2 regions of the Streptomyces clavifer genome follow, and region 1 is predicted to be linked to the other one. Evidence: riboswitches for the same ligand, from Rfam matches in the RefSeq annotation. Region 1 holds a riboswitch; the other holds the start of a gene.
What was found. Region 1 has a riboswitch for cyclic di-AMP ahead of OG927_RS29225 (M23 family metallopeptidase). Riboswitches for the same ligand answer to the same signal wherever they lie in the genome.
Positions count from the first base shown of each region.

Region 1 (15,488 bases):
CACCTCGACGGCCGCTCTGGGCGAGTCCGCCCAGATGATGCGCTCCGGCTCGGCGAGGCCGGCGCTGCGATAGGCGAGCCGCACCCCGTCCTCGGCGGCTCCCCGGTCGGCCGCGCCCGTCGCCGCCGCCACGGCCCGCCATGCGTTCACGTACTGCATCGGTGTTCCCCGTCCCCTGTCCTGGTCTGCTGGTACGCGCGTCACCGCGTCGTCCACATCGATCTCGTTCACCCGCACCGGGCTCGCTCGCCCGGCTCCATCGCGGTACCGCGTCACCATCGCGTCCACCGTCGCGACGGTCAGTCCGCGACCATGCGGACGGCCCCCGGTGCGTACTCCCGCTGGCGCACCACGCGGAACCAGCCCTTCGGCAGTCCTATCGCCGCGTGCTCCTCGTGCACCACCCGCCCCCCGTCGGGGAGATGGAGCATCATCGGGCCGAACGGCCCGGCCTCACGCATCAGCCGGCCCGGCCCCTGCACCGCATGGGCGTGCCCGGTGACCTCACCCAGCGCCAGCACCAGCCGCCCCCGCCCGTCGCGCAGTTCACCCGTCGCGTCGAGGAAGGGCGCGGGCACCTCCGACTCGTCCAACGCCACGATCAGTACATCGCCCTGCCGGTACACAGACGTCTCCCCTCCGTGGCAGCACCCGCTGTGCCGGCCACGGATGGAACGCTACGACGGGGGTCTGACAACCGGTCTCGGCTCAGGCCCGGTTCCATCGATGTCAGTGGGGCTTGATACACCTTGCGGACAACAATCGTCCTCAGTATCAGGAGCTCAGTGCCATGTCCGGTGTGGACCACCTGCACGAGTTGCTCGGCCTTCCGGCCGTCGATTTCCAGCACGAGACCGGTGGGGCGGCCCGCCCGGCGGCCGATGCCGTGGCCTGGCGCATCAGCGTCGACCCGTTCGACTCCGACAGGGAGGAGCTGACCTGGGAGCAGGAGTTCACGTCGTTCCTCGATGCCGTGGACCCGGCCGGGGTCGAGGCTCTGATCATCGGGCAGTGGGGGGAGACGTACGAGGAGACTTCGGCGTACCCCATCGGCCTCGTTGTCGCCGCGGCCGACCGGCTGACGTCGCTGCGCGCGGTCTTCGTCGGAGACCTGGTGATGGAGGAGGCCGAGATCTCCTGGATCCAGCAGTCCGACGTCACGGCTCTCCTCACCGCGTTCCCCGATCTCGAAGGGCTCGGGGTGCGCGGCAGCAGCGAACTGGTGTTCCCGCCGGTCAAGCACGGGTCGCTGCGCGCGCTCACCATCGAGTCGGGCGGCCTTCCCGTGGACGTGGTCCGGGGCGTACTCGACAGTGAACTGCCCGCGCTGGAGGTCCTCGACCTCTGGCTGGGCGTCTCGGCGTACGACGGCGACGTCGGCCTTCCGGACCTGGCGCCGCTGCTCGCCGGCACCCGCTTCCCCCAACTGCACCACCTGGGCCTGCGCAACAGCGAGATAGAGAACGAGATCGCGGCCGCCGTCGCCTCGGCACCCGTCGTCGCACGGCTCCGTACGCTGGACCTGTCCTGCGGCACGCTCGGGGACGAGGGAGCGGCCGCGCTGCTCGAGGGCCAGCCGCTCACCCATCTCACCACGCTCGATCTGCACCACCACTTCCTGACCGAGCCGATGGAACACCGGATCACAGCGGCTCTGGAGCCGCACGGTGTCCGGGTCGACCTGTCCGAGCGCTGCGAACCGTGGGGCGACCAGGGCGCGGCAGGGCGCTACACCACGGTTGCGGAGTGAGGGCACGATGACGATCGAACATCCCGATGTCTTCCACGGCCTGACGGTCCTCACGCTGCCTCAGCCCGACGACCCGCTGCCCGGGGGCCTGCCGGCGGCGGACTCCGTGGCCTGGCGACTGGACTGCGCGTGGAAGGAGCTGACGTTCTCCGAGCTATGGGAGCACTTCCTCGGCACGGTCGACCCGGCCCGGGTGCGAGCGCTGCTGATCGGCCCCTGGTGGCACGACGAGTACACCTCGTTCACCCCCGTGGTGGAGCAGGTCGCCGCGGACGCCCACCGGTTCCCGGCACTTCGCGCCCTGTTCCTCGCCGACGTGGTGGGCGAGGAGTGCGAGGTCTCCTGGCTGGAGATGTGTGACATCACCCCGCTGATCGACGCCTTCCCCCTCCTGGAGGAGCTGACGGTGCGCGGTGGCGGCGATCCCGTGCCGGAGGAGGAGAAGCTGCGGCTGCGGCCGGTGCGGCATGACGGGCTGAAGTCGCTGCGGTTCGAGTCCGGCGGCCTGCCGGGCCATGTCGTACGCGCGGTCGGCGCGTCCGAGCTCCCCGCTCTGGAGCGGCTCGAGCTGTGGTTCGGGGCCGGTTGGTACGGCGGCGACGCCACGGTGGAGGACATGCGTCCGGTGCTGTCGGGTGCCGCGTTCCCCCGGCTGCGCCACCTGGGCCTGCAGAACAGCGAGATCCAGGACGAGATCGCGACGGCGGTCGCCTCCGCCCCGGTCGTCGCCCGGCTGGAGTCGCTCTCGCTGGCGATGGGCACCCTCGGTGACGCGGGAGCGCAGGCCCTCCTCGACGGTCAGCCGCTCACCCATCTGACCTCGCTGGATCTGCACCACCACTACCTCACCGATCCGCTCGTCTCGCGCATCCGGGACCTGTGCGCCCGGGCCGGTGTGAAGGTCGATCTGGAGGAGGCGGACCACTGGGATCCCGAGGACGACGAGTCCCGGTATGTCGCGGTCAGCGAATAGCGTGCCGCCGCGCCTCGCGGTGGTCGGCAATCCCGGCAACCGCAGAGTGGCCCTCTTCCAGGACGCCGTGCGCGCCGCCGGGCTGCCGGACGCCCGCACGGTGTCCTGGCTCGAGGTGCTGAGGGGCGAGGCGGTCTTCCTGCCCGGCGAGCGGGTGCGCGTCGACTCGCCGGGGGAGGACGCCGAGGTCGAGCGGCTGCTGCGCGGGGTCGACGACCCGACCAGGGTGGAGGGCTCGGCCCGCTGGTACGCCCGCTTCACGTCGGCGGTACGGGACGTGGCTCGGGCGTCGACGGCGGCGGGAGCCGTCCTGCTGGACGATCCGGACGACATCGCCGTCCTGTTCGACAAGCGGCTCTGCCACGGTGTGCTGGACGCCGCCGGGGTCCCCTTGCCCGCCTCGCCGACGTCGGGGCCCTCGGGGGCCCCGGTGCGGGGGTGGGCGGACGTCCGTGCGCTGATGGCGGACCACCGCATGCCCCGGGTGTTCGTGAAACCCGCGCACGGTTCGTCCGCCTCCGGAGTGCTTGCCGTGGAGACGGCGGGTTCCGGCCGGGTGCGGGCGGCGACGTCGGTCGAACGGGACAGCGAGGGACGGCTCTTCAACTCCCTGCGGGTGCGCCACTGCACGACGGAGCGCGAGGTGGCCGCGGTCGTCGACGCCCTGGCACCGGACGGCCTGCACATCGAGCGCTGGCTGCCCAAGGCGTCGCAGCGGGGGCGGGCGGCAGACCTCCGGGTCGTCGTGGTCGCGGGCCGGGCGACGCACGCGGTCGTGCGGACCAGCCGGTCCCCCATGACCAACCTGCATCTGGGCGGTGCCCGCGGTGATCTCGACGCGGTACGGACCTCCGTCGAGGCGGCGGGCGGCAGCTGGGACGCGGCCCTGGCCGTGTGCGAGCGGGCAGCGGCCTGCTTCCCGGACACGCTGTGCGTGGGCGTCGATCTGCTGCCCGCCACCGGCTGGCGGCGCTTCGCCGTAGGTGAGGTCAATGCCTTCGGGGACCTCCTGCCCCGGCTGACCGGCCTGCCGGGCAGCGGCGCGGAGGGACTGGACACGTACGCGGCCCAGGTGGCCGCCGTGCTGAGGAACAACGAGGAACGGCCGAGGAACGACTGTGCGAGGAACGACCGTGCCACCACTACCTCCTGACGCCCCTCCCGGCGTCACGGATCCAAGCAATCCCGACATGAACACGGTGGTGGGCAGTCACGATCTGCTGCTCGTCACCCTGGACACGCTGCGGTACGACGTCGCCGAGGAGCTGGCCGCCGCGGGGCGCCTGCCGAATCTCTCCCGGCATCTGCCGGGCGGTGCCTGGGAGAAGAGGCATGCGCCGGGCAGCTTCACCTACGCCTCCCATCAGGCGATCTTCGCCGGTTTCCTGCCGACGCCCGCATCGCCCGGCCCGCACCCGCGCCTGTTCGCGGCGCGCTTCGCGGGCAGTGAGTCCACCGCGGACGGCACCTTCGTCCACGACACACCCGATGTGGTCTCCGGCCTCGCCGGGGCCGGCTATCGCACGGTGTGCGTCGGCGGGGTCGGCTTCTTCAACCGCCGCCCCCCACTCGGCTCCGTGCTGCCCGGAATGTTCCAGGAGAGCCACTGGGAGCCGGAATTCGGGGTGGCGTCGCCGACGTCCTTCGAGGAGCAGGTGGCGTGCGCCGAACAGGTCGTCGCGGAACTGCCCCGGGAGCAGAAGCTGTTCCTGTTCGTCAATGTGTCGGCCCTGCACCAGCCCAACTGGTTCCACCTGCCCGGAGCCACCGCCGACGCGGGTGACTCCAGGGCGACCCACGCCGCGGCCCTGGAGTACGTGGACCGGCACATCGGGCGCCTGTTCGCCGCCGCGAGCAGTCGCCGCAGGTGCTTCGCCATCGTCTGCTCCGATCACGGCACGGCCTACGGCGACGACGGGTACACCGGCCACCGGCTCGGCCACGAAGCGGTCTGGACCGTGCCGTACGCCCACTTCTTCCTCGATCCGGGGGCATCTCGATGACCAGCGCCACCAGGCCCTACCAGAGCTACGTCTACGCCTACCCGCACAAGACGGCGTACCGCCCGCTCGCCGCCCACCCCGCCGGCCGGCCGCTGCTGCGCGACCTGTGGGCGGCGGAGCGCAAGGACGCGCTCTCGCTCTACCTCCACATACCGTTCTGCGAGGTCCGCTGCGGATTCTGCAACCTGTTCACCCGGATCGGCGCACCCGACGAGCTGACCACGCGCTATCTGGACGCGCTGGACCGGCAGGCCTCCGCCGTCCGGGACGCGCTGGGGGACGACGGGCCGGTGCGCTTCTCGGCCGCCGCGTTCGGCGGTGGCACTCCCACCTTCCTGACCGCCGGCGAGTTGGAGCGGCTCTGCGACATAGCGGAGAAGCGGATGGGGGCCGATCTGCGGTCCGTCCCCCTGTCGGTGGAGACCTCGCCGTCGACTGCGACGGCGGACCGGCTGGCCGTGCTCGCCGACCGCGGCACCACCCGCATCAGCATCGGTGTGCAGAGTTTCGTCGACGCCGAGGCACGTGCGGCGGTCCGCCCACAGCACCGCTCCGAGGTCGAGGCGGCCCTGGGCCGGATCCGGGACGCCCGCATCCCGGTCCTCAACATCGACCTGATCTACGGGATCGACGGGCAGACGGAGAAGACCTGGCGCACCTCGCTGGACGCCGCCCTGGCCTGGCGGCCCGAGGAGCTGTACCTCTACCCGCTGTACGTGCGCCCGCTGACCGGCCTCGGCCGCCAGGGCACCGCGGCGGGCACAGCGGACGGGCCGGACGCCGCCTGGGACGAGCAGCGGCTGCGCCTCTACCGTGCGGGCCGGGAGCATCTGCTGGGCCAGGGGTACGAGCAGGTGTCGATGCGGATGTTCCGCCGTGCCGACGCGCCGCACGCGGGTCCCGACGACTACGCCTGCCAGACCGACGGCATGATCGGGCTCGGCTGCGGCGCCCGCTCGTACACCTCCTCGCTGCACTACTCCTTCGACTACGCGGTGGAGATGCGGGAGATCAGGGGCATCATCGACGGATTCACGGCGACCGAGGACTTCTCCCGCGCCGAGGTCGGCAGGTACGTCGACGGTGACGAGGCGCGCAGGCGCCACGTTCTGCAGTCGCTGCTCCAGGCCGGGGGTCTGCGGTCCGAGGAGTACCGAGAGCGGTTCGGGTCGGATCCCCGGGCCGACTTCACGGACGAGCTCGACCTCGTCGCCGGGCGCGGCTGGCTGGACACGTCCGCGCCCCCCGGTCTGCTGCGGCTCTCACCCGAGGGCCTGGCCCACTCCGACGCGCTGGGCCCGGAGCTCTTCTCCCCCGCCGTACGGGCCGCGATGGCCGCGTACGAACAGAAGTGAGCCGCCCGATGAGCACGGACACCCCGACGGTGGACCCGACGAACAGGGACCGATGAGCATGGACCTGACGATCCTGTACCGGGGCCCGCTGGCCTCGTGCGACTACGACTGCCCCTACTGCCCCTTCGCCAAGCGGCGGGACAGCGGCGAGCAGCTGCGCGCCGACCGGGCGGCACTGGAGCGGTTCACGGCCTGGGCCGCCGCGCAGACGGGCGACCGGCTGTCGGTGCTGTTCACTCCGTGGGGCGAAGGGCTGGTCCGGTCCTGGTACCGGAGGGCGATCATGGAGCTGTCGCAGCTGCCGCACGTGGGCCGGGTCGCCATCCAGACCAATCTCAGCGCCCGTACCGGCTGGCTGACCGGCGCCGAGCGCGACAAGGTCGCCCTGTGGTGCACGTACCACCCGGGCCAGACACCGTACGAACGCTTCCTCGGCAGATGCCGGGAGCTGTCGGACCTCGGAGTGCGCTACAGCGTCGGCGTCGTGGGGCTGGACGACCATCTGGAGGAGGCCCGGCGGTTGCGTGGCGCACTGCCCGACGAGGTGTACCTCTGGATCAACGCCGCCGAAGGGCACAGCTATACGGACGCGGAGGCGGACCGGTGGACGGCCCTCGACCCGCTCTTCCCCTACAGCAGGCACCCGCACAGCTCGGCCGGGCTGCCCTGCCGGACGGGCGAGTCCGTCATCTCCGTCGACGGCGAGGGTACGGTGCGGCGCTGCCACTTCGTCCGGGCCGAGCTGGGCAACCTCTACGACGGCAGCTACCGGCGCTCCCTCGGCCCGCGCGGCTGCCCGGCCGACGTGTGCGACTGTCACATCGGCTATGTGCACCTGGAGACGCTGCCGCTGTACGACGTCTTCGCGGGCGGCGTCCTGGAGCGGATCCCCGCGCGCCGGCAGACCCTGGATCTGTCGCCGGTCAGGCTCGCGGAGCGGTGACCGGGCCCGCCGGGCGCACCATGAAGACGTCGACCGGGTCCTGGGCCTCCATGACGAATCCCTGCCGCTCGTAGAGCCGGCGTGCGGCGCTGCCGCGCAGGACGGTCAGACGCACGGTCGCGCCTTCCCGGTCGGTGCCCTCCAGCACGGTACGCAGAACGGCGGATCCGAGCCCCCTGCCCTGGTGCTGCGGGGCCAGGTAGAAGTGCTCCAGCAGCTTCCCGTCGCCGGCGGGCCGGACGGTCACGCATCCCGCGAACCGGCCGCCGGCGATCACGAGGGACGTGTGCCGGGTGGAGAACGAGTCCCGCAGCCGCTGCCGCACGCGGTGCTCGTCGTAGCGTCCGAGGCGCTCGAGGTCCGCGCGCATGACGACGGCCCGCAGCTCCGCGACCGCCTCGACGTCATCGGCCCGTGCGGCGCGCAGCTCCCACTCCGGTACTCCCGGCGGACCGGTCCGTTCCGAGGCGGCCGCCGCCGGGAGCCGGGCGGTCGTCCGGGAACTCACAGCGGCAGCAGGTCGGGGCGCTTGGCTTCGACGTGGTCGCCGGAGGACTCGCCGCGCAGGCGTCGTCCGATCCACGGGACCAGGTACTCACGTGCCCAGTGGATGTCGTCGCGCCGCACTTCGAGCGTCCCGCGCTGGGCCTGCGGCGGCCACATCTGGTCGGGGTCGGCCGGCACGTCGAGTCCCAGGACCTGGGCGGCGCGCAGCGCGACCCGGGTGTGGCCCTCGGGCGAGAGATGCAGCCGGTCGTTGTCCCAGGCGCGCCTGTCCTGCACGGACCGCAGCGACCACAGGTCCAGGACCGGGCAGTCGTAGCGGTCGGCGATGGAGCGGACATGGGCGGTGTACGTGGCGATCTTGCCGCGCAGGTGACGGAGCACCGGCACATGCCGCGTGTCGAAGCCGGTGGTGACCATGACGGTGCCGACGGACTGCGTCAGATCGGCGACCGCGCGCTCGAAGCGTTCGGCCACGTCGTCCGGATCGGAGCCGGGCCGGATGATGTCGTTGCCGCCCGCGCAGAAGGTCACCAGATCCGGTGCCAGTTCCCTGGCGCGGGGGACCTGTTCCTCGACTATCTGGTCGAGGAGCCGTCCGCGTACGGCGAGGTTGGCGTACCGGAAGTTCCCGTGCGGGCCTTCGGGGACCCCGGGAACCAGGAGCTGGTCCGCGAGGAGAACCGCGAAGCGGTCCGCCCAGCCGAGGAGCCGCCCATCCGGACCCAGGTCCCCGACACCCTCGGTAAAACTGTCGCCGATCGCCGCGTACGACCCGATGATGCCTCGTTGTGTGTTTCTCGAATCGTCTGCCACAAGTGCATATCCTGCACCTTTGAATGTGACCTACGCGACCGTAATGGGGGGTTGACGGGTGGTGAGAAAGACCACCCGGTCAGGTTTTGGTAAAGCCGGAATAAGAAGAGGGGCGGTGCGCCGCCGCGCACCGCCCCTCTTCCCGGCGAACTGTCGAACTTTCGGGCCGACCGACGGCCGTGTCCCATGGAGGCCTTCACATGAAGACGCCCACATCGGGATGCTCATATCGAGACGTCACCCGAGGGCTTTCAGCTGGAGAGCCTCGCGGGAAGACGCCCGCCCGGAGACGCCCCTCAGATGGAGACGCCGTGCGCGCGCAGGTAGGCGACCGGGTCGACGTCCGAGCCGTAGCTCGGGCCGGTGCGGACCTCGAAGTGGAGGTGCGGGCCGGTGGAGTTGCCGGTGGAGCCGGAGAGGCCGATCTGCTGGCCGCCGGTGACGGTCTGGCCGGCGGAGACGTCGAGCGACGACAGGTGGGCGTACTGGGAGTACATCCCGTCGCTGTGCTGGATGACGACCTCGTTGCCGTACGAACCGCTCCAGCCGGCCGAGACCACGGTGCCCGGGCCGATGGACCGGACGCTCGTGCCGGAGGCGGCCTGGAAGTCGGAGCCCGTGTGGTAGCCGCTGGACCAGCTGGCGCCGGAGGCGCGGTACTGGGTGGTGACGTTGGCGTCGGCGACCGGGGAGGTCCAGCCGGAGCTGTTGCTCTCGGAAGCGGCGGAGGAGTCGGACGCGTTGGTGGCCGTCGTCTTCTTCTCGACCGGAGCGGCCGCCTCGGGGGTGGCCTCCGCCTTCGAGGGGGCGGCCTCGGACGGCGCGGCCTTGGGCGCGGACTGCACCGCCGGGCCGGACGCCTTGGCGCCGAGGGTCAGCTTCATGCCCGGGAGGATCAGGCTCGGGTTGTCGCCGACGACGTCCCGGTTGTCCTTGTACAGCTTCTCCCAGCCGCCCTTGAGCTTCTGGTCGGCCGCGATCTTCGACAGGTAGTCGCCCGAGACCACGGAGTAGGTCTTGGGCGCGCTCTGCTTCTTCGCCACCGAGGCGGCGGGCGCGCTGTGCGCCGCAGCCGCGGCCGCCGGCTTGGCGGCGGGAGCGGCCTGCTCCGCCGCGTGCGCACCGGTGGCGCCGATCAGCGGAAGGGCGAGAACGGCGCCGCCGGTCCCTGCGGCGAGGACGCCACGGGAGATCGGGCCGGTCTTCGTACGACGGTGCTTACCCTTTGCGGGCATGGGGATGTCCTCTCCGGCGCCTGCGAGGTGAGCTGTCGGGTTCGGGCTGGAGATGCCCGGCCGCGCTGGACGCGACTTGACCCCGAGCCGTCCCGGATCCCTCCGGTCGGCGGCTTGCCTGGTTCCCCCGCTCCTGCCACACGTAGGTCGGTGCGGATTCCGGGCGGCGGCAGGATTAGGCGTTCCGTCCGGATTGACCGTGACCGTAGGCGAGCCGGGACGCCGGGAACAAGCCGCCGGTTGCGGACCGGAATCCGCCCCTCCTTTCCCGTCCGGAATTCCGGTCACACTCCGTGGATTACGGATCTTGGCTTTCCGCGCGGCGTCCGGAATACCCGCCCGTGGTTCCGCCACACACCGTCACGGATATGATCCCGCTCACCTGCCGCCGCCCATCTCCCGCACAAGCGGGGCATGTTCTGCTAAATACACCAATACGGACATGGCGCGATTTCTCTTCCTTTCGGACCGGGCCGAAAACGGGGCGAAGACCGAGACGGTTGCCCGATGAATCCATGTCGTATCGTCGCGAGCGTGCCCTCGTCGGCGAGAGGCGCCGACGCCAGACACTTCAGGAGTCCTTGTGACGCAGCTGCCAGAGGTTCCGCCGACCGACACCGAGCTGACCGGTGTCCGCAACTTCCGCGACGTGGGCGGGCTCCCGACCGTGGACGGCCGGAAGGTGCGGCACGGGCGCCTCTACCGCAGCGGGCACCTGGCGCACGCCACCGAGGCCGATGCCGCGTTCCTCGCCGGCCTCGGGCTGCACACGGTCTTCGACTTCCGCAACGCGGCGGACCACAAGCTCGACGGCCTCGACGTGGAGCTGCCCGGCGTCCGCAACGTCAGCATCCCGCTCTCCGACCCCGCCGACGGCGCCGAGTTCTGGCGGCTCGTGCGTGACGGGAACATCCAGCAACTGCGCTCGATCCTCGCCGACGGCAGGGGCAGCGACCGCATGATCGCCTCGTACCGGTCCATCATCACGGACCGCACGGCCGAGCACAGCAGGGTGCTGCACGCGCTGGCCGAGGACAGCGTTCCCGCGCTGATGCACTGCGCGGCGGGCAAGGACCGGGCCGGCCTGTCGATCGCGGTCTCGCTGCTGGCGGTCGGGGTCGAGAAGGAGGCCATCGAGGCCGACTACCTGAAGTCCAACGACGCGCACCGCCGCTACAAGGTGCGGCGCAGCGACACCTCGTCGGCGGGGATGTCCGACGAGGTGATGGAGCTGCTCAATCCGCTCTTCGGCGCGCACCCCGACTACCTCGCCGCCGCGTTCACCGCGATCGAGGAGACCTGGGGCGGCACGGAGCGCTACCTCACCGAGGGCCTGAAGCTGACGCCCGCCACCCGCGAGCGTCTGCGCGAGCGCCTCGTCGAGGACGCGTAGGGCCGAGGCGCCGGCGAGCCGGCCCCACCTCCACCGTGAGCGGCAGACCCTCCCCCGCCACGTCCGGCGGGTCAGCTCTTGCCCGCCACGGTGAACAGGACGTAGAGGAACGCCGCGATGACGTGCCCGGCCACCAGGTACGCGAAGAGCCGGATGACCACACCGCGGGGCATCTTCCGCTCCTGCGTGTCCGTGCCTTTCTGCCTGCGGGGCGTGAGCGGGTCGTAGTCTGCTGAATCGGACATGACAGTCCTCTCTTTCGACCGCTCGGGCCGAGGGGAACGAAGGATCTGAGGGGTATCGGGACGGGCGGGGTTCACACCCGGTGGACCTCGCCGCCCAGGCACAGCTCGGCTGCGGGACTCTGCAGCAGTGTGTGGACGAAGAGCAGCCGCACGCCTCCCCGGTCGAGGGCGGCGATCCGGTGCGGGGTGAGCGAGTCGAAGTGCGCGCTGTCACCGGGCCCGAGGTCGTGCACGGTCTCCCCCAGGGTCACCCGCAACCGCCCGTCGAGGACGTACAGCCATTCCTCGCCGGGATGGACGCGTACGAGATCACTCTGTGCCCCGTACGGGACGCTGACGCGCAGCGCCTGCATGGCACGGCCCGAGGCGCCGGCCTGGTGGTACAGCCAGCCGTCGGCCTCGGCACCGCCGAAGCCTCCGCCTGACCCTTCGAAGGGGGCCACTCCGGGGCGGGAGATCGCCCCTCCGCCGACGGCACCGCCGCGGACGATCGCGTCACGTTCGGGCGGCATCTCCCCGAGGAGTGCGGAGACCGTCGTACCGTAGATGCGGGCGAGTCCGAGCAGCATGGGGAGCGAGGGCTGCCTTCGGCCCGTCTCGAGCCGGGAGAGGTGGGCCGGGGAGAGCCCCGCCCGCCCGGCGGCGGTCTCCAGGGTGAGGCCCCGGTCGCGACGCAGGTCACGCAGGCGCGGCGCGACCCCCGGCAGATCGTCGGCCACCCCTCCTTCGGGAGGTTTCATACATTCATTGAGCCAGGATCTTTCCTCTCGGGCAAATTTCTTACCTCAGAGGCAAGAGCTCAGCGGTTGGCCACCGCCTGCTTCACCAAGGTCCTGCCGAAGTCCCACATCAGCCCGCCCCCGTCGTGCGCGTCGTCCATGACCGCGCTGAAAGCGGTCACGAAGCGGTCCACCTCCCGCTCCCCGATGACCAGCGGCGGAATCAGCTTGATCACCTCCAGGTGGTCTCCGGACACCTGCGTGAGGATGCGGTGTCTCTGCAGCAGCGGGACCACGACCATCTGTGCGAAGAGGCCCTTCCGCGCCGCCTGCAGCATGGTCCAGCGGCTGCGGAGCTTCAGCGAGGAGGGCCGGCCGAACTCGATGCCGATCATCAGCCCCCGCCCCCGGACCTCGTGCAGCAGCTCGTAGCGGCCGACGAGTGCCGCGAGCCGCTCCCGCAGGAGATCACCGGTGCGGCGGGCGTTCGCGACGGTCTCCTCGTCCTCCATCACGGCGAGCACCGCGAGCCCGGCCGCCATGGCCTGGGCGTTCGATCCGAAGCTCGCGGAGTGGACGAGGACCCGGTCCATGGAGGAGTAGACGCGCTTGAAGATCCAGTCCTTGCCGAGCGTCGCCCCGACCGGCACGTAACCGCCGGACAGCGCCTTGGCCACGCAGACCAGATCGGGCTCGACGCCCTCCTCGTGCTGGTAGGCGTAGAAGTCGCCGGTCCTGCCGAGCCCGGTCTGCACCTCGTCGGCGATGAGCACCGCCTTGTGCCGGTGCAGCAGCTCCTGCGCCGCCCGCAGGAAGCCGGGCGGCGCGGCATGGACACCCTTGCCCTGGATCGGCTCGACGACCAGACCGGCCACATCGCCGCGCTTCAGCTCGCGCCTCAGGGCGTCGAGGTCGCCGAGCGCGATCTCCGTGTCGGGGAGCAGGGGTGCGAAGCCGTCCCGGAAGCCGGACTCGCCGTTGACCGAGAGCGAGCCGGTGGTCAGTCCGTGGAAGGCGTGGGTGCAGTAGAGGATGCGCCGCCTACCGGTGGCGTAGCGGGCGAACTTGAGCGCGGTCTCGACCGCCTCGGTCCCGCTGTTCCCGAAGAAGACCCGGTCAAGGTGCGGGCTGTGCGCCAGCAGCCGCTCGGCCAGCAGTCCGGGCAGCGGCTGGCAGTCGAAGCGTGTGAGGTCGGCGAGCGAGGCGTCGAGGACGTCGTGCAGGGCCTTGCGCACGACGGGGTGGTGCCGGCCCAGCCCCATCACGCCGAAGCCTGCGAGCATGTCGAGGTAGTCGTTGCCGTCCGCGTCCCAGAAGTACGCGCCTTCGGCCCGCTCGTAGACCTTGTCGAAGCCGAGCGTGCGGAGCATGCGCGGCAGTTGGTGGTTCAGGTGCCGGGTGTGCAGCTCGTAGCGTTCGGCGCCGCGTTCCGCGAGGAGCCGTGCCAGGTCGAAGCCCGTGGGCCCGTCGTCCTTCATTCCCCGCTCTCCCTTCGCCGCGTTCCGGTGCCGTGACCGGCTCGGTGCCCTGCGGTCCCGAGCCCCGTGGTGATTCCCCATCGTCGTGTTCGGGCCCCTTCCCGGTCCTGGTTCAGCTCACGGTCACGGCCGGGACCCCGGAGGCGGCGCCCGCCTCCTCCATGCCGTCCGCGATCTTCATGGCTTCCTCGATGAGGGTCTCCACGATCTTCGACTCCGGGACGGTCTTGATGACCTCGCCCTTCACGAAGATCTGGCCCTTGCCGTTGCCCGACGCCACACCCAGATCAGCCTCACGGGCCTCACCCGGACCGTTCACGACACAGCCCATCACCGCGACCCGCAGCGGGACCTCCAGACCGTCCAGCCCCGCACTGACCTGATCCGCCAGCTTGTACACATCCACCTGCGCCCGCCCGCACGACGGACACGACACGATCTCCAGACGCCGCTGCTTCAGATTCAGCGCCTCCAGGATCTGCAGACCCACCTTGACCTCCTCCACCGGAGGAGCCGACAACGACACCCGGATCGTGTCCCCGATCCCCTCCGACAGCAGCGCACCGAACGCCACCGCGGACTTGATCGTCCCCTGGAACGCGGGGCCGGCCTCGGTCACACCCAGATGCATCGGGTAGTCGGACTGCGCGGCCAGCTGACGGTAGGCGTTCACCATCACGACCGGGTCGTTGTGCTTCACCGAGATCTTGATGTCCCGGAACCCGTGCTCCTCGAACAGCGACGCCTCCCACAGCGCCGACTCCACCAGAGCCTCCGGCGTCGCCTTCCCGTACTTCCGCAACAGCCGCGCATCCAGGGAACCCGCGTTCACACCGATCCGGATCGGCGTCCCCGCATCCCCGGCAGCCTTCGCGATCTCCTTGACCTTGTCGTCGAACTGCTTGATGTTGCCCGGATTCACCCGCACCGCCGCACACCCCGCGTCGATCGCCGCGAACACGTACTTCGGCTGGAAATGAATGTCCGCGATCACCGGGATCTGCGACTTCCGCGCGATCGTCGACAACGCGTCCGCGTCGTCCTGCGTCGGACACGCCACCCGCACGATCTGACAGCCCGACGCCGTCAGCTCCGCGATCTGCTGCAACGTCGCACCGATGTCCGACGTACGCGTCGTCGTCATCGACTGCACCGACACGGGAGCATCCCCACCGACCGCCACCGACCCGACCTGGATCTGACGGGTGACGCGTCGGTCGGCGAGCGGCCGGGCCGGCAGCGCGGGGAGACCCAGCGCGACCGGCTCTCCCGCGGTCATGGCGTCACCGGTTCCCGCCGATGGTCTCCCGCGCCGCCCGCAGGGACTCCTTCAGCGACCCCATGGTGGCGAGGACGGCGGTCGGCTCGTAGCCGCAGTGCGCCATGCAGTTGGCGCACCGCGGGTCCTTGCCGCGTCCGTACTTCTCCCAGTCGGTCTCCTCGATGAGCTCCCGGTACGTGGGGACGTACCCGTCGCTCATCAGGTAGCAGGGACGCTGCCATCCGAAGAGCGAGTAGTTGGGGATCGCCCAGGCCGTGCACGGGAAGTCCGCCTTGCCCTCCAGGAAGTCCAGGAAGAGCGGCGAGTGGTTCAGGCGCCAGCGGGCCCTGTTCCCGCCGGCGAAGGACTTCTTGAAGAGCTCGCGGGTCTGCTCCACGCCCAGGAAGTGCTCCTGATCGGGTGCCTTCTCGTAGGCGTACGCGGGCGAGATCATCATCTCGTCGACCTTCAGGTCGTCGTTGAGGTAGTTGAGGACCTCGATGATGGTCTGGGGGGTGTCGGTGTTGAAGAAGGTGGAGTTGGTGGTGACCCGGAAGCCGCGCCGCTTGGCCTCCTTCATCGCCTCCACCGCCTCGTCGAAGACACCTTCCTTGGCGACGGACTCGTCGTGCCGCTCGCGCAGTCCGTCGATGTGCACGGCGAAGGCGAAGTACGGCGACGGCGTGAACTTCTCGAGCTTCTTACGCATCAGCATGGCGTTGGTGCAGAGGAAGACGTACTTCTTCTTCGCCACCAGCTGACGCACGATCTCGTCGATCTGGGGGTGCATCAGCGGTTCCCCACCGGCGATGG
Region 1 covers NZ_CP107793.1:6,712,044-6,727,531, reverse strand. Annotated here, with positions in the region: gene OG927_RS29275 (DUF6745 domain-containing protein) at 1-159, opposite strand, end outside; gene OG927_RS29270 (hypothetical protein) at 300-626, opposite strand; gene OG927_RS29265 (STM4015 family protein) at 791-1,750, shown strand; gene OG927_RS29260 (STM4015 family protein) at 1,758-2,723, shown strand; gene OG927_RS29255 (STM4014 family protein) at 2,704-3,876, shown strand; gene OG927_RS29250 (STM4013/SEN3800 family hydrolase) at 3,914-4,726, shown strand; gene OG927_RS29245 (STM4012 family radical SAM protein) at 4,723-6,081, shown strand; gene OG927_RS29240 (STM4011 family radical SAM protein) at 6,140-7,024, shown strand; gene OG927_RS29235 (GNAT family N-acetyltransferase) at 7,005-7,451, opposite strand; gene OG927_RS29230 (SGNH/GDSL hydrolase family protein) at 7,529-8,344, opposite strand; gene OG927_RS29225 (M23 family metallopeptidase) at 8,641-9,579, opposite strand; cyclic di-AMP (ydaO/yuaA leader) riboswitch at 9,584-9,738, opposite strand; gene OG927_RS29220 (tyrosine-protein phosphatase) at 10,163-10,972, shown strand; gene OG927_RS29215 (DUF6126 family protein) at 11,044-11,217, opposite strand; gene OG927_RS29210 (helix-turn-helix domain-containing protein) at 11,289-11,957, opposite strand; gene OG927_RS29205 (aspartate aminotransferase family protein) at 12,017-13,414, opposite strand; gene ispG (flavodoxin-dependent (E)-4-hydroxy-3-methylbut-2-enyl-diphosphate synthase) at 13,527-14,693, opposite strand; gene hpnH (adenosyl-hopene transferase HpnH) at 14,698-15,488, opposite strand, start outside.

Region 2 (15,488 bases), 5.8 Mb from region 1:
GCGGGTGGCCCGGATCGGCACGCCCAGGGTGGACGCGGCGTCGTCGCCGAGATTCATCACGTCCAGCCTGCGGGACAGCACGAGGGCGACGCACAGCACCACGGCCACGACGGGGAAGGCGCGTACCGACGCGTCGATGTTCAGTTGGGCGAGCGAACCGCTCCCCCAGGCGAAGAGACCGGTCGTGTTCTGCTGGAACAGGATGAGGAGCATCCCGGTCGCCGCGTCCAGGGCCATCGCCGTCGCGGACCCGGCGAGGACGAGGCGCGTTCCGGCGGTGCCCGCTGCCCGGCCCGCGAGGAGCAGCACGAGCGCCGCCGCCGTCAGGCCGCCGGCGAAGGCGACGGCGCCCGACGCCCAGAGCGGGACGGCGAGGCCGAAGGCCGCGACGAGCGAGAGCGTGAAGTGGGCGCCGGCCGTGACCGCGAGGGTGTCGGGGGAGGCGAGCGTGTTGTGTGTGACGGACTGCAGCAGTGCGCCGGCCGTGCCGAGGGCGAAGCCCACCGCGACGCCCGCGAGCAGCCGCGGCAGGCGTGATCCGGTGAGGATCTCACCGACCGGCGCCCCGCCGGTGTCATCCGTTTCCCCGCCGAGATGGCGCACCAGGTCGCCGACGCCGACGCCCGACGTCCCCTGCGTCAGGTGCCACATGCCGACCAGGGCGGTCACGACGAGGAGGACCGTGAGGACGGCCACCCCGGTGGGACCGCCGCCGTGCTCGGTGCGCGGCGGCGTGTCCCCCCGGGGTGCCGAGGTGAGCGGGGTCCTCACTTCTTGCTGAGTACGTCGACGTAGGCGTCGATCGCCTGGGCGCAGGAGCGCGGACCGCCGGCGCCCCACACGCGGGCGGGGAACGCGTGCGCGCGCCCTTCCTTCACGGCCGGGATGGTCTTCCAGAGCGGGTTCTTCTCCAGTGCGGCGACGTATCCCCCGGCACCTTCGTCGTTGGCGTAGAAGAGGTTGGCGTCGCCCACCGAGGTGAGTCCCTCGACGTCGGTCTGCGCGAGGCCGTAGGAGGGGTCGACGCCACCGTTGCCGTGGGCCTTGTTGACGTCGTTGGTCCACGCGGGCTTCATGCCGAGCTCTTTGCCTATCTCGGTGAACAGGGCGCCGTCACTGTAGGGGCGGACGGTGAGGTTGCCGCCCTGGAGCCATCCGTCGAAGAACAGGAAGTCCTTCGTCGGCAGATCGGCGTCGGTGACCTGCTTCTTCGCCGTTGCGAGGTGCTCGTCGAACTCCTTGAGCACCTGGTCGGCCCGCTCGGTGCGCCCCGTCGCCTCGCCGATCATGCTGAACACCTCCCGCATGTTCCCGATCGGGTCCTTCGGGTTCGCCCCCCGCGTGGCCATGACGGGGACGCCCCGCTTCTCCAGCTTCGCGATGGTCTCGTCGTCGGCGTCGAACGCCTCCACGACGATGAGGTCGGGCTTGGCCGCGTAGAGGGTGTCGAGGTCGGGCTCCTCACGGGTGCCGATGTCGGTCACTCCGCCGGGCAGCTTCTCGGCGCTGACCCAGGTGCTGTACCCCTTCGCGTCGGAGACCGCGGTGGGGGTGACGCACAGGGTCAGCGCGTCCTCGACCTGCTGCCATTCCAGGACCGCGATCCGTTCGGCGGGCTTGTCCAGCTTCACCTGACGGCCCACGCCGTCCTTGAAGGAGACCGGCTTCGTCGAGGTGGTCGTGGTGTCCTGGGCGCAGCTCTCCGACGAAGGGACCGTGCCGGCGCTGCTGCCGGCCCCGGCCTTGTCGACGGTGGTCGTGCCGCAGGCCGTTGCGGCGAGGACGATGAGCCCGGTGGTGGCTGATGCCGCCAGGCGACGGGCACGGTTCATGAATGATCCTCTTTCTTGCGATGCGTTGCGGCGGCCGTGCCGCCTCGGGGCGGGATGCCGAATTCTTAGGTCAATAAGTCGATAAGTCGATAGGGAAGGGCGCCGCGTGCGAGGGCCGGTACCGGTCGCGGCACGGACGGTGCGGACCTCGCCGAACCACCGCCTCAGGCGGGGTGCCGCCCGATCGGGTCGATGCGGAGACGGCCCGTGCGGGGGTCGACGCCGACCTCGACCCTGATCTCGTAGACCTCGCGGATGTTCTGCGCGGTGAGGACGTCGGCGGGTGCGCCCGCCGCGTGTACGCGGCCGGAGCGCATCAGGACCAGCGTGTCCGCGACGCGGGACGCCTGGTCGAGGTCGTGCAGCACGACCCCGACCGCGATGCCGTGCTCCTCGACGAGATCGCGCACCAGGTCGAGCGTCTCGATCTGATAGCGCAGGTCCAGATGGTTGGTCGGTTCGTCCAGCAGCACGACGCCGGTGTCCTGGGCCAGGCAGGCCGCGAGCCAGACACGCTGCATCTCACCGCCGGAGAGCTCTCCGACCGGCCGGCCGGCCATGTCCCGCACGCCGGTGACCCCCATCGCGCGGTCGATGGCGCTCCGGTCCTCGGCGGTCGGTCCGGAGAAGCCACGCCGGTACGGGTGGCGTCCGAACGCCACGACCTCCGCGACCGTCAGCCCTTGGGGTGCGGGCCTCGACTGCGAGAACAGCGTGACCTCGCGGGCGAACTGACGGGCACTGAGCAGGGCCGCGTCGCGTTCGGTGGACCCGTCGGGGGTGCCGAGTGTCACCCGGCCGCCGTCCACCCGGTGCAGCCGGGAGAGCGCGCGCAGCAGCGTGGACTTCCCGCTGCCGTTCGGTCCGACCAGGGCAGTCGCGCGGCCGGGCTCCAGGGCCAGCGAGACGCCGTGGACGACCGGTGTGCCGCCGTACCGCAGCACCAGGTCGTGCCCGTTGAGTGCGGCCTTCGGTGTGGCGGGGCCGGCCACGGGGTGACCGGCGCGCCGGTAGGGGCTGGTGAACATCGGTGAGTCCGGACGGTCGCAGGGGCAGGGGCTGCGGCACCCTCCGCCCGGCCTTCACCGACCGGGCAGCGGATTCCCCCCACGCACGGAAAGCACCGCTTGCGGCGAGCAATAACTAAGGGTTGCCTAACTCGAAGAAGAGTATGTTCCGCTTGCGATGTCGGCAATCAGGAGTCATGGACAGGCGATACGGGATTCCGGACATGCGCGGGAGCACCCTCGGCCGTGTCGAAGAACGCGCCCGGCGTGGTTCCCATGACCCTCCGGAAGGAGGCGATGAACGTGCTGGGCTGCGCGTATCCGAGCGTCTCGGAGACGGTCGTCACGTCCAGCCCTTCGGAGAGGAGCATCAACGCCCGGTGCACACGCAGCACTTGCCGCCACTGGGCGAAGGACAGGCCGGTCGCGTGGCGGAAGGCGCGGGTGATCGTACGGTCGCTGATCCCCAGCCACCGCGCCCACTCCTCCAGCGAGCGGCAGTCGGCGGGATCGTCCAGCAGTGCTTCCGCGATGGCGTCGATCCGGGGGTCGCCGGGAAGCTGCAACACGAACTGGTGCTGCGACGGCTGGAGCACGTCGAACACGACCGACTCGGCCCGCTCCCTGGCCTCGGCATCGAGATCCGTACGGGACAGATGGGTCAGCAGCGACTCCAGCAACGGCGTCATCGCGACCGCGCCCGGCTCCTCGAACGTGAACGGCGCGCGATCGGGGTCGAAGAAGGCTGCGTAGAATCTCGCGCCGGCTGTCGCTCTGCCCCCGTGCACCACTCCGGCGGGCATCCACAGCCCGTATCCCTCGGAGACGGTGAAGACGCGGTCCTGGACCCGGGACGTCAGCGTCCCGCCTCGCACCCAGACGAGCTCGTGCCGGGCATGCGAGTGCGGCGCCCACTCCGTGGGGACGCGGGGGACGTGCAGCCCGGCGGTGATGGCGAAGGGCGCTGTCACCTGCTCGGCGGGCGGGGCGACGCGGAGCACCACCGTGCCCGCCTCGCGACGCCACATCCCCGGGCTCGCATCGCCACGGGACGGTCGGACCATGCGATCGAGTCTATCCGGGGCCGTACCGCGGGCCGGGAGGCCCCTGCCCCGCTGTGCACCGGCGAGTGCCCGGATGAGCCGCCCCCGTGGGATGCCCGGTCGGGGATGTGATGCGGGCCGGAGGGCCGCGGGCCCCACGCGGAACCACGAGGAAGCCGCGGAGGGGTGAGCGGGCGGCCGCCGGTCGTCATCGGCCGCCCGCTCACGTCAGGCGGTGATCACGGCTTCGGTGTGGCGTGCGGGCTGCACGTCACGTCGCCACGGTCGGTCCTCCCCGTGAGCAGGTAGGTGTCCACCCGCTCGTTGACGCAGGGGTTGACCAGACCGGTGACTCCGTGGGAGCCGGCGCCCTTCTCGGTGATGAGACGGGAACCCTTGAACCGCTTGTGCAGCTCGACGGCGCCCTCGTACGGAGTGGCGGCGTCCCGCTCGGACTGCACGATCAGCACCGGGGGCAGGCCCTTGCCGGTCCTGACCTCCAGCGGGTTCTGCTGCTTGGCCGACCAGGTCGCACAGGGCAGGTTCATCCAGGCGTTCGCCCAGGTCATGAACGGGTACTTCTGGTGCAGCCGGGTGTTGTCGCGGTCCCACTTCTTCCAGCTGGTGGGCCACTTGGCGTCCGCGCACTCGACCGCCGTGTACACGGCGTTGCTGTTCTCGGAGCGGGCGTTGCCCGCGGTGTCCGACAGGTCGGGGGCGGCGGCATCGATCAGCGCCTGGGTGTCGCCCGCCAGGTAGTCGCTCCAGGTCCGGGCCGTGGGCGCCCAGGCGGAGTCGTAGTACGGCGCTCCCTGGAAGAAGCCGATGAGCTCGGCGGGACCCAGGACGCCACCGATGGGGCTCTTCTTGGCCGCCGCGCGCAGCGTCAGCCACGCCTGCTCGACCTTCTCGGGCGTGTCGCCGATGTGGTAGACGGCGTCGTTGTCGGCGACCCATGCCTTCCAGTCGTCCCAACGCGTCTGGAAGGCGACGTCCTGGTTGAGGTTGGCCTCGTACCAGATGTTGTCCGTAGCCGGGTTGACCACGCTGTCGACGACCATGCGGCGCACATGCGTCGGGAAGAGCGTGCCGTAGACCGCGCCCAGATACGTGCCGTAGGAGACGCCCAGGAAGTTGAGCTTCTCCTCCCCGAGCGCCGCGCGGATGACGTCCAGGTCGCGTGCGGTGTTGGGCGTCGTCATGTGCGGCAGCATGCCGCCGCTGCGCTCGGCGCAGCCGGCCGCGTACTCGGCGGCCAGCTTGCGCTGCGCGCGCTTGTCCGCCTCGCTGTCGGGCACCGGGTCGGCCTTGGGGGCCTTCACGAACTCCTGCGGGTCGATGCACGAGATGGGCGCCGAGTGGCCCACCCCGCGCGGGTCGAAGCCGACGAAGTCGTATGCCTTCGCGGTGTTCGCCCAGAGCGGGTTCTTCGTGACGACGCGCTTCGGGAAGGCCATGCCGGAGCCACCGGGGCCGCCGGGGTTGTAGAGCAGGGCGCCCTGGCGCTCGGCCTTGGTGCCGGTGCTGACGTGCCGGTCGACGGCGAGCTCGATCTGCTTGCCGTGGGGCTTGGCGTAGTCGAGCGGCACGGTCACCCATCCGCACTGGATGGGCGCGGCGATCGCCCAGTCGGCCGGACAGTCCGTCCAGTCGATGCCGGTCTTCGCCGCCCTGGCCGCGGCGAGCTGTACGCCGCGCGCCTCCGTGGACCCGTGGTGACGGTCATCGGCGCCGGCGGCAGGCGCGGCGGTCGCGCCCGCAATCAGCGTCCCCGCGATCAGAGCGCCGGCCGAACCGAGCACTGCTGTGCGTATCAAGTGGAACCTCCCCCTGTGTGTGGCCGCCGGTGGCGGCGCACGTGTTCCTGCGTCCAGCGGATCCTTTCGTCTGTGGGGTGGCTGAGAACAGGGCGGACACCTGTTTCTTTGCCGAACCAATAACCGGTGACCCCTGCCCGCTGAGCGGACTCAGGCTCCGCGGGCCGCCCTCAGGCCGTGCAGCAGCTCTTCCAGGACCTCGTCCAGCAGACAGCGCAGGAGCCGGGCATCGGCGGCCAGTGCCGTCACCAGGACGCCGGGTCCGGCCAGCGGGGTGAGTACGGCGGTGGGGCCGAGCACCCGGGACACGAGCGAAGCGGTCTCGAACACGGGGTCGACCAGCAGCAGTTGCCCCACGGCCCGGTTGCCGCCGAGTACGGCGGCGCCGTCCCACCCTCCGGGCGCCCCGGGTCCGTAGGCCAGCTGCTGGTCGAGCAGCGGACGGCCGGCCCGGTGGACCGTCAGACGGGTGGTGAGGCTGCCGGTGTCCTCTCCGTGCCGGCCCAGGATCTGTTCCTCGCGCAGCACCAGCCGCGCGGTGGTGGCGAGTTCGACCCGGGTGGTCTGGTCGAGCGCGCTGCCGCAGGCCGAGATGAGCTGCTCGGGGAGCCAGCGCAGCTCCGCCCCCTCCCCCGCGCCGAGCCGCAGAGCGTACGAGGCGCGGCCCGCGTCGGGGCCGGCGCCGGGGAGCGCCACCGTGGCCGCCGCGGAGTCCACGGCCAGCAGGGCGCCGTCCTCGGCCCGCGCCTCGATGGCGAGGCGGTCGCCACCGAGGGGTGCGCTCATCGCGCCGACCACGGTGACGCGGGCGTATCCGGGCTCCGGTGATCTGGTGCGGCGCAGGGCGAGCGGCCCTTCGCTCTCCAGCACGGGGAGGGCGGTGGCCCCGCGCCCGTCGGGGACCGCGGTGATCCGCGCGGTGGCCTTGACGCTCATGCGGCCCAGGCGGCGAGCTGCGCCCGCACCCAGTCGGCTACCGGCCCGACCCCCTCGGCGGAGGTGAGGGAGGTGAAGACGACGGGGAGTTCACCGCGCTGCTCCGCGGCGTCGCGGGCCATCCGGCCGAGGTCGGAGCCGACGTACGGGGCGAGATCGGTCTTGTTGATGACGAGGAGGTCGGCGGTGGTGACTCCCGGGCCCCCCTTGCGCGGGATGTCGTCACCGCCCGCGACGTCGATGACGAATACCTGTGCGTCGACGAGCCCTTTGGAGAAGGTGGCGGTGAGGTTGTCGCCGCCGGACTCGACGAGGATCAGGTCGAGGGCCCCCACCGCTTCCTCCAGGTCCTCGACCGCTTCGAGGTTGGCGGAGATGTCGTCGCGGATCGCGGTGTGCGGGCAGGCGCCGGTCTCGACGGCCCGGATCCGCTCGGGCGGCAGGACGGCGTTGCGGAGCAGGAAGGCGGCGTCCTCCCGGGTGTAGATGTCGTTGGTGACGACGGCGATGGACAGCCGGTCGCGCAGGGCACGGCACAGGGCGGCGACGGTCGCGGTCTTGCCCGATCCGACCGGTCCGCCGAGGCCGATGCGCAGGGCGCGCCGGGTGCCGTCGGGACGTGCGGCGTCGGCACTGACGGCTGCGGGACCGTGGTGGGCGTGGTCGAGGTGCATGGGTGCGGCTCCTGGGGGTGACGGCGGAGGGGGGCGGGGTTCAGGAAGCGAACAGGCGGACCGGCCAGGCCGCGTGGGCCTCGGCGGTGATGTCGAGCAACGGGGCCGAGGCGGCGGGCAGCGCGTCGATCCCGTCCCGTGCTGCCGCGGCGGCCTCTTCGGCGACCCGGTCGAGTGCGGGAGCGAGGCGGGCGAGGACGGCGGTGGCCTCGAAGGGGTCGAGCGAGAGCAGCCGGACGACCGCGGTGGCCGGACCGCTCACGGCTTCGTACGCGACGCAGTGTGCGGCGTCCTCCGGCTCCAGGCCCGCCGCACGTGCGGTGAGGCCGAGGACGACGGGCTGATGGGCGCCGCGTGGCCGGGCCGCGGCGAGCGCGGCCAGTTCGGGGCTGGGCCAGGTGGACCGCGCGGCCCGCATGAGCTGACGTCCGAGCTTGCGTCCGACGGCCCGCAGTGCGGGCGACGGTGTACGGACGTCGGCGGCCTGGTCGAGCGCGAGCGGATCGAGGCCGTGCGCCGCCGCGGCGGCGAGCGCGGCGGAGGTGAGTCCGGTGGTGTGGAGCCGGCCCAGGCAGAAGTCCGCCAGGTCCTGGGCGTTGCGGATGCGTCCCGCCTTGACGGCCGGCTCGGCGCCACCGGAGTGGGCGTGGCCACCGGCGGGGAACCGGCCGTCGGCGAGGACGAGCAGGGCGGCGCGCGTCGTCATGGGTGCTGTCCTGCCCTCGGGGGTCGGCGATCGGGATCGTGTGGGACGGGATCGGAAGGGACGGGATCGGAAGGACCAGCGGAGTCGGAGGACTCGGCGGGCTCAACGGGTCATGGGTCCAGAGGGTCGGAGGGGCGGCGTGTTCAGAACAGGAAGTAGCGCTGGGCCATCGGCAGTTCCGCGGCAGGCGCCGGCTCGACCCGCTCCCCGTCGATGGTGACGTCGAAGCTGTCGGGATCGACCCGGACACGAGGCAGGGCGTCGTTCTCCCGCATGTCCGCCTTGGTCACACCGCGGGTGCTGGTGATCGGCACGAACCGCTTGCCGAGCCCCAGCCGTTCGGGCAGCCCGTCCTCGATGGCCGCGGCGGACACGAAGTTGAAGGAGTTGGCAGCGGGGGCCCTGCCCACGGCGCCGAACATCGGCCTGGGCATGACCGGCTGAGGGGTGGGGATCGACGCGTTGGCGTCACCCATCTGCGCGTACGCGATCTGGCCGCCCTTGATCACGGTCTGCGGCTTCACACCGAAGAAGGCCGGGTCCCACAGCACGAGGTCGGCCAGCTTTCCGCTCTCCACCGAGCCGATCTCCCGGTCCAGCCCCTGGGCCACCGCCGGGTTGATGGTGTATTTGGCGACATAGCGACGGGCCCGGTGGTTGTCGGCCGGTCCGTCGCCCGGCAGGGAGCCCCTCCGCCGCTTCATCACATGGGCGGTCTGCCAGGTACGCAGGACCACTTCGCCGATGCGCCCCATCGCCTGGGAGTCCGAGGAGATGATCGAGATGGCGCCGAGGTCGTGGAGGATGTCCTCGGCCGCGATGGTCGAGGGCCGGATCCGGGATTCGGCGAAGGCGAGGTCCTCCGGCACCGCGGGGTTGAGGTGGTGGCAGACCATCAGCATGTCGAGGTGTTCCTCGATGGTGTTGACGGTGTGCGGCCGCGTCGGGTTGGTGGAGCTGGGAAGGACGTACGGCTCCGAGACCACGCTGATGATGTCGGGTGCGTGCCCACCGCCCGCGCCTTCGGTGTGGTAGGCGTGGATGGAGCGACCCGCGATGGCGGCCAGGGTGTCGGCGACGAAGCCCGCCTCGTTGAGCGTGTCCGTGTGGATGGCCAGCTGTGCGCCGGTCTCCTCGCAGACCCCGAGGCAGGCGTCGATGACGGCGGGGGTGGCGCCCCAGTCCTCGTGGATCTTGAACCCCAGTGCTCCGGCCCGCAGTTGGGAGTGCATGGCCTCGCGGGACATCGTGTTGCCCTTGCCGAGAAGACCGATGTTGACGGGATAGGCCTCCAGCGCCTCGAACATCCGGGCGAGGTGCCAGGGGCCCGGGGTGATGGTGGTGGCCTTGGTACCTTCCGCCGGTCCCGTGCCACCGCCGACAAGGGTGGTGATCCCCGCGGAGAGCGCCTGGTCGATCAGGGTCGGCGAGATGAAGTGGACGTGGGCGTCGATGGCCCCCGCGGTGAGGAACTTGCCGTTGCCCGCGATGATCTCGGTCTCGGGACCGATGACCAGGTGGGGATGGACACCGTCCATCGTGTCCGGGTTGCCGGCCTTGCCGATGCCGGTGATCCGGCCGTCGCGGATGCCCAGGTCGGCCTTGACGATGCCCCAGTGGTCGATGATGACGGCGCCGGTGATCACCGTGTCGGGTGCACCTTCGGCGCGGGTGGTGCGCGCCTGGCCCATCGACTCGCGGATCACCTTCCCGCCCCCGAACACGGCTTCGTCACCGGCCCGCCCCGGGCCGCCGCAGCGGTCCTCCTCGATCTCGACGACGAGGTCGGTGTCGGCGAGCCGGATTCGGTCACCGGTGGTGGGCCCGAACAGATCGGCGTACACCGGGCGGCTGAGCTCAGGCATCGAGGGAACCTCCGGTGTCGCCGCGCAGTCCGGGGACGATGCGCAGGCCTGCGAGCGGGACGAGTTCGACGTCGACGGGGATACCGGGCTCGAAGCGCACCGCGGTCCCCGCGGCGATGTGCAGGCGCAGCCCATGGGCGGCCCGGCGGTCGAACTCCAGGCCGGGATTCGCCTCGGCGAAGTGGTAGTGCGAGCCGACCTGGACGGGCCTGTCGGCGGCGTTGAGGACGGTGAGGCGGGTGACGGGGCGCCCCTCGTTGAGCGGCACGGGGGCGTCCGCGTACAGGATCTCTCCGGGAATCATCAGCCGTTCCCCCGTCACACGATCGGGTCGTGCACGGTGACGAGCTTGGTGCCGTCCGGGAAGGTGGCTTCCACCTGGACGTCGTGGATCATCTCCGGGATGCCGTCCATGACGTCCGCGCGGGTGAGCACCTTCCTGCCGGAGGCCATGAGCTCGGCGACCGTCCGGCCGTCGCGGGCACCTTCCAGGAGGTGCGAGGTGATCAGGGCGATCGCCTCGGGATGGTTCAGCCGCAGCCCACGCGCCCTGCGCCTCTCGGCGACGTCGGCCGCCACGTGGATGAGCAGGCGTTCCTGTTCGTGCGGAGTCAGTTGCACGCTTCCACCCTCTTCGTCTTCCGCCCGGTACCGGCCCCGGGCGCAGCGGGACCCTATCCATCTTCAACAGACTGTTGAAGAACGGTCGGGGCTCCGCGGCCAGGTATTGCACGTTAGGGCGGAAGTTTTTCCGGCGCGTTAACTGATCTTTTGCGGATCCATGGACATCAGGCCCCGCAGCCCGTTCTCCAGCACCTCGGGCTCCGCCCCGCCGAACAGCGCCTCCTGGGCCATGAAGCCCTGAGCGGTGGCGATCATCGTGCGGGCGACATCGTCGGCGGGCACGTCGGAGTGCATGATGCCGGCCGCGCGATAGGCATCGACCAGCTTCGCCCAGGCGGCGCGCATGCCGGTGTAACCGCCCTCGAGCGTCGCCGCCAGCCGCTCGTCGCGCAGGGTCTCCGCCCACACCTGAACCATCAGCGCGGCGCACGTACGGCGTTCCAGCCCGTACACCTGCCCGTCGATCACCCTGCGCAGCACCCGGCCGAGCAGGACGTCGGGGGTGGGCGGCGGAGTGAGCTCCGCCGCCTCCTCGAACGCCTGCCGGATGGAGCGGAAGGCCTCGTCGGCGATGGCCGCGATCAGGTCCTCCTTGCTCGCGAAGTAGCGATAGACGGCCCCGGCCGACAGTCCGACCTCCTTCAGCACGTCCTGCATCGATGTGCCGTGGAAGCCGTTGCCGGAGAAACAGCGTGCGGCCCCGGCAAGGATCTGCCGACGACGGGCGTCTAGGTGCTCCTGGGATACGCGTGCCATGACCCAAACCTAAAACGAACGTTCCTTCTTGACAAGGATCCGCCCCGGGCGGACAGTGAAGCCGTCGTAAAACGAACGATCCTTCTCTTTGGATCGCCACTTTCGAATCGAGGCACCCCCATGTCTGCTGCACCGAACCGCCGTGCGGTGGTGATCGTCCTGCTCGTCCCCCTGGCGGTGACGCTCGCCCTCTGGGCCTTCGCATGGCCTGCCGCACGGATCGCGCCGCGCGATCTGCCCGTGGGCGTCGCCGGGTCCGCTGCCGCGGCCGGTCAGCTGCAGGAGCGGTTCCAGCAGCATGAGGGAGCCTTCGAGATCCACCGCTACGACGACGCGGCCGCCGCACGCACCGCGATCGAGAACCGGGTCGTATACGGCGCCGTCGTGGCCACCGGCAAGGGGCCGCAGCTCCTCGTCGCGTCGGCGGCGGGCCCCGTCGTCTCCCAGTTGCTGACCCAGATGGTCGCGGGAGCCTCACCGGCAGGAACCGCCGTACCGGTCACCGATGTCGTCGCGGCCCCGGCGGCAGACCCCCGCGGCAGCGCGCTCGGCGCGAGCATCCTGCCGCTGGCCATCGCCGGGGTCGCCGCCGGCGCGGTCGTGACCTCGATGAAGCTGCGCGGCGCCCGGGCTGCGGTGACCCTGGCCGGCACGGCGGCGCTGGTGGGCATCGCCACCACCGCGGTCACCCACAGCTGGCTCGGCGCGATCACCGGGGCCTGGTGGACGGAGGCCGGCGCCATCGGGCTGACCGTGCTGGCGATCGGCTCGATCGTGGCCGGCCTGGCCACCCTGATCGGCCCGGCGGGGATCGGCCTGGGGTCACTGCTGATCGTGCTGCTGGGCAATTCGTTCTCCGGCGTCACCAGCGCACCCGAGCTGCTCCCCGAGCCGGTCGGCCTGATCGGCCAGTGGCTGCCGCCCGGCGCGGGCGGCTCGCTGCTCCGGTCGGTCGCGTTCTTCGACGGAAGGGGCGCCGGCGGAGCCGTGGCGATCCTGGCGGCCTGGGCTGCGCTCGGCCTGCTCGCCGTCCTCGTCGCCGGCCGCGGGCGCCCGGAGCGGACCGACGGCGCCGCAGCCCCCGCGTCCGAGCCCGATCCCGTACCCGTGGGCTGAGTGTCCTCACACCGGAGCCGGCCGCGCACCCGCCACACCGGAGGGGTGGCCGACTCGTGAGCACCTCGGCCGTTTCGGCGCCGAGGGGGGCCTCTCCCCCTCCCTCCACTCGCCCTGCGGCTCGCTCCACGCCACGACGGCGACGCACGACCCAGGATGCCGCGCCCCCGTCCACGACGTGGAGGCGTTCCTCCTCGGACGGGCCGACCGCGGGTGCGGGGGCGCGGCTCGCGGCCGCCCCGGCCGACCGGGGCGGCGACAGGCACGGGCGGGCCGGGGCGGCGACATGCACGGGCCGGTGGGCGGGTAGTCATACAACAGCCTGCTCCGGACGCTCCGGTGCGGGACCGGCCCCCGGTCTCCGGCTCGGGGAGGGCGAGTTGGTGCGTGTCCACGCGATGCCCGTCGCCGTGCCGGCCCGTCACACGGGTTTTCCGGCGGGAGTTCGACCCGTCGAGCGGCACACCCTCGACGCCCCGGCGTACGGATGCGTGGATCACGCCGTGGAGAACCGCGCACCGCCCCAGTCGCCGCACCCCGCGAGGTGGACCCCGATGCCCTCACCCCAGCTCCCGCCGCTTCCCGCACTGACCCGCGCCGAAGCCGAGTTCATCGACTGCTATCTGGAAGTGCTCGACCAGATCGGCCGGATCAATCCGGCCCGTGGGAGCGACACCTACGGAGCGCTGAGGGCCGCTCAGGCGCTGGCCTCACGGGCCGCCGACCTCCGCGACGCGCTCGCACTCATGCACGACCGGGGCGAGACGCAGATTCACGCGGCCACGCTGGCACGGGCACTGCGACTGCTGGACGGGGAGCGACGCGCAGGCCGGGTCACCATGCCTCCGGATCCGACGAGTTGACAGCTGCCCCACCCCGGATCCCCCGCCCCCGCCGGCTCTCGACGCCCTTTCACGACACGCCCGGTGGGAGGACCAGTTTCGCTCGCTCGTTCGGCGTAGACGCTCGCCCGCACGAGGGACAGTCCAACTTGCGCAGTGTGCGCGGACGCCAAGCGGAATATGTACTTCCGCCGCTGGTACGGGGCTGGTCGGACAACGCCGACGAGGCCCGGAACAGAACCCGTCCACCCGAATGGATCAGTCGTGATGACTCTCACATAACGCCATTTCAGCTCGGAAATCCGGCGGTCCGTGAGTAAAGATCCCTGGGACGACAAGCCCCCGCCACCGCGGCGGGGCGGTCCGGGCGGACGCCGAGTCCTGCCGCTGTCCGGATGCCTGGTCGACAGAAGTGGATCGGCAGGAGTGGAGGACCCGAGCACAACGGGCCGACCGGAATTCCGGGCGGCCCTCGGGGTGAAGCCGCCGTGTGCGGCCGGGCAACTTCGCCAGCCCGAACCCGACAGGTCATCCTTCACAGGCGGCTGACGAAGGGTTGCGCATGACTGCGCAGGTTCATGTCCCGTCTCTGCTTGCCCGGGCCGGAACGGCCTCGGTCCTCACCATCGCTCTGGGTACCACCATGCTGGCGCCCGGCCTCGTCAACGACGCCGAGGCAGCGACCCACTCGACGAAGGCACTCAAGATCGCTGCCTCGAAGAAGGGCTCGCCGTACGGCTACGGCGCCACGGGGCCCAACCGGTTCGACTGCTCGGGCCTCACGCTCTACTCCTTCAAGAAGGCGGGCAAGAAGCTCCCCCGCACGGCCCAGCAGCAGTACAACAAGACCCGCCACCTCACCAAGTCGCAGCGGCAACGCGGCGACCTGGTGTTCTTCCACTCGGGCCGGAGTGTCTACCACGTGGGCATCTACGCCGGCGGGGGGAAGATCTGGCACTCGCCGAAGACCGGTGCCGTGGTCCGGCTGGAGAAGATCTGGTCGAAGAGCGTCTGGTACGGGAGGGTCCGCTGACGGCTGTAGCCACCTGGATCAGTGCAGCAGGGGTCCGGTCACCAGGACGAGGCCCAGTGCGGTGAGCGCCGCGCCGCTGCCGCCCTCGATCGCGCGGGCGGTACGCGGCCGGCGCAGCCACCGGCCGAGACGGTCCACCAGCAGGGCCACGGCCGGGAACCAGACGAGCGCCAGCAGTACGACCATCGACGCGAGCAGCAGGGTCCTGGGAAGGGGCGGCTGCCCGTCGGGGACGAACTGGGGCAGCAGGCTCAGGAAGAGGACGGGCGCCTTGGGGTTCAGGGCGTTGGTGAGGAATCCCTGGCGCAGCGAGCGCCCGGGGCTCATCGGCGCCCTGTCCCCGGCCTCGTCCGAGGACGGGTTCCCCTCCGCCACCGGACCCCGTCGGCGTATCGCGTACAGGGCGCCGAGCCCCAGACAGAGCACGTAGGCACCTCCGAGCAGCTGCACGGTGCGGAAGAGCACGGGCATCGTGACCAGTACGGCGGCCAGACCGGCGACGGCCAGCGCCGTGTGCACGAGCAGGCCCCCGGCGACTCCGACCGCGGTGGCGACCCCGGATCCACGCGAGGCCAGGGCGTTGCGTACGACCACGGTGAAGTCCGCGCCGGGCAGCGCGACCATGCCCGCGGCCACCCCGATGAAGGCGATCAGTTGTGCGTCCATGTGCACACGATGACCCCGTCGGGCCTTTAGCGTGTACTTGCAATCTTCTGGGTCTGCCAAAAGGAACGCTTAATGTACGATCCGACGCGCCTGGCCGCGCTGGTGGCGGTGGCCGAGGCCGGTTCGATCACCCGGGCGGCTGCGCGGCTCGGCTACACCGCGCCCGCACTCTCCCAGCAGCTGGCCAAGCTGGAGCGGGAAGCCGGTGCGGTGCTCCTGGTGCGGCACCATCGCGGGGCGCGGCTGACGGCGGCCGGTGAGCTGCTGGCGGGGCGGGCCAGACGGGTGCTGGACGAGATGGACCAGGCCCGGCACGAGCTTGCCCGCCTCGCAGGGCTGTCGGGAGGGCGACTGCGGGTCGGTACGTTCACGACGGCCGGAATCCATCTGCTGCCCCCTGTGCTCGCCGCCTTCCGGCGCGCCCACCCGGACGTGGAACTGACCGTCACGGACTACGAGCCGCCCTCCGGGGTGGCCGCGGTGGCCGCGGGTGAGGTGGATCTGGCGCTGACCCATGCGTACGAGCCCGCGACCGCGGAGCCGATGCCCGCAGGGGTGTCCGCCGACCCGC
Region 2 covers NZ_CP107793.1:915,895-931,382, forward strand. Annotated here, with positions in the region: gene OG927_RS03675 (iron ABC transporter permease) at 1-771, opposite strand, end outside; gene OG927_RS03680 (iron-siderophore ABC transporter substrate-binding protein) at 768-1,832, opposite strand; gene OG927_RS03685 (ABC transporter ATP-binding protein) at 1,997-2,860, opposite strand; gene OG927_RS03690 (helix-turn-helix domain-containing protein) at 3,028-3,867, opposite strand; gene OG927_RS03695 (alpha/beta hydrolase) at 4,122-5,699, opposite strand; gene OG927_RS03700 (urease accessory protein UreD) at 5,850-6,635, opposite strand; gene ureG (urease accessory protein UreG) at 6,632-7,309, opposite strand; gene OG927_RS03710 (urease accessory protein UreF) at 7,350-8,015, opposite strand; gene OG927_RS03715 (urease subunit alpha) at 8,159-9,880, opposite strand; gene OG927_RS03720 (urease subunit beta) at 9,873-10,184, opposite strand; gene OG927_RS03725 (urease subunit gamma) at 10,199-10,501, opposite strand; gene OG927_RS03730 (TetR/AcrR family transcriptional regulator) at 10,640-11,260, opposite strand; gene OG927_RS03735 (ABC transporter permease) at 11,381-12,376, shown strand; gene OG927_RS03740 (hypothetical protein) at 12,931-13,239, shown strand; cyclic di-AMP (ydaO/yuaA leader) riboswitch at 13,605-13,777, shown strand; gene OG927_RS03745 (C40 family peptidase) at 13,781-14,251, shown strand; gene OG927_RS03750 (LysE family translocator) at 14,270-14,917, opposite strand; gene OG927_RS03755 (LysR family transcriptional regulator) at 14,990-15,488, shown strand, end outside.
Region 2: linked by a shared signal. The riboswitch ahead of OG927_RS03745 (C40 family peptidase) and the one ahead of OG927_RS29225 (M23 family metallopeptidase) in region 1 are both predicted to bind cyclic di-AMP.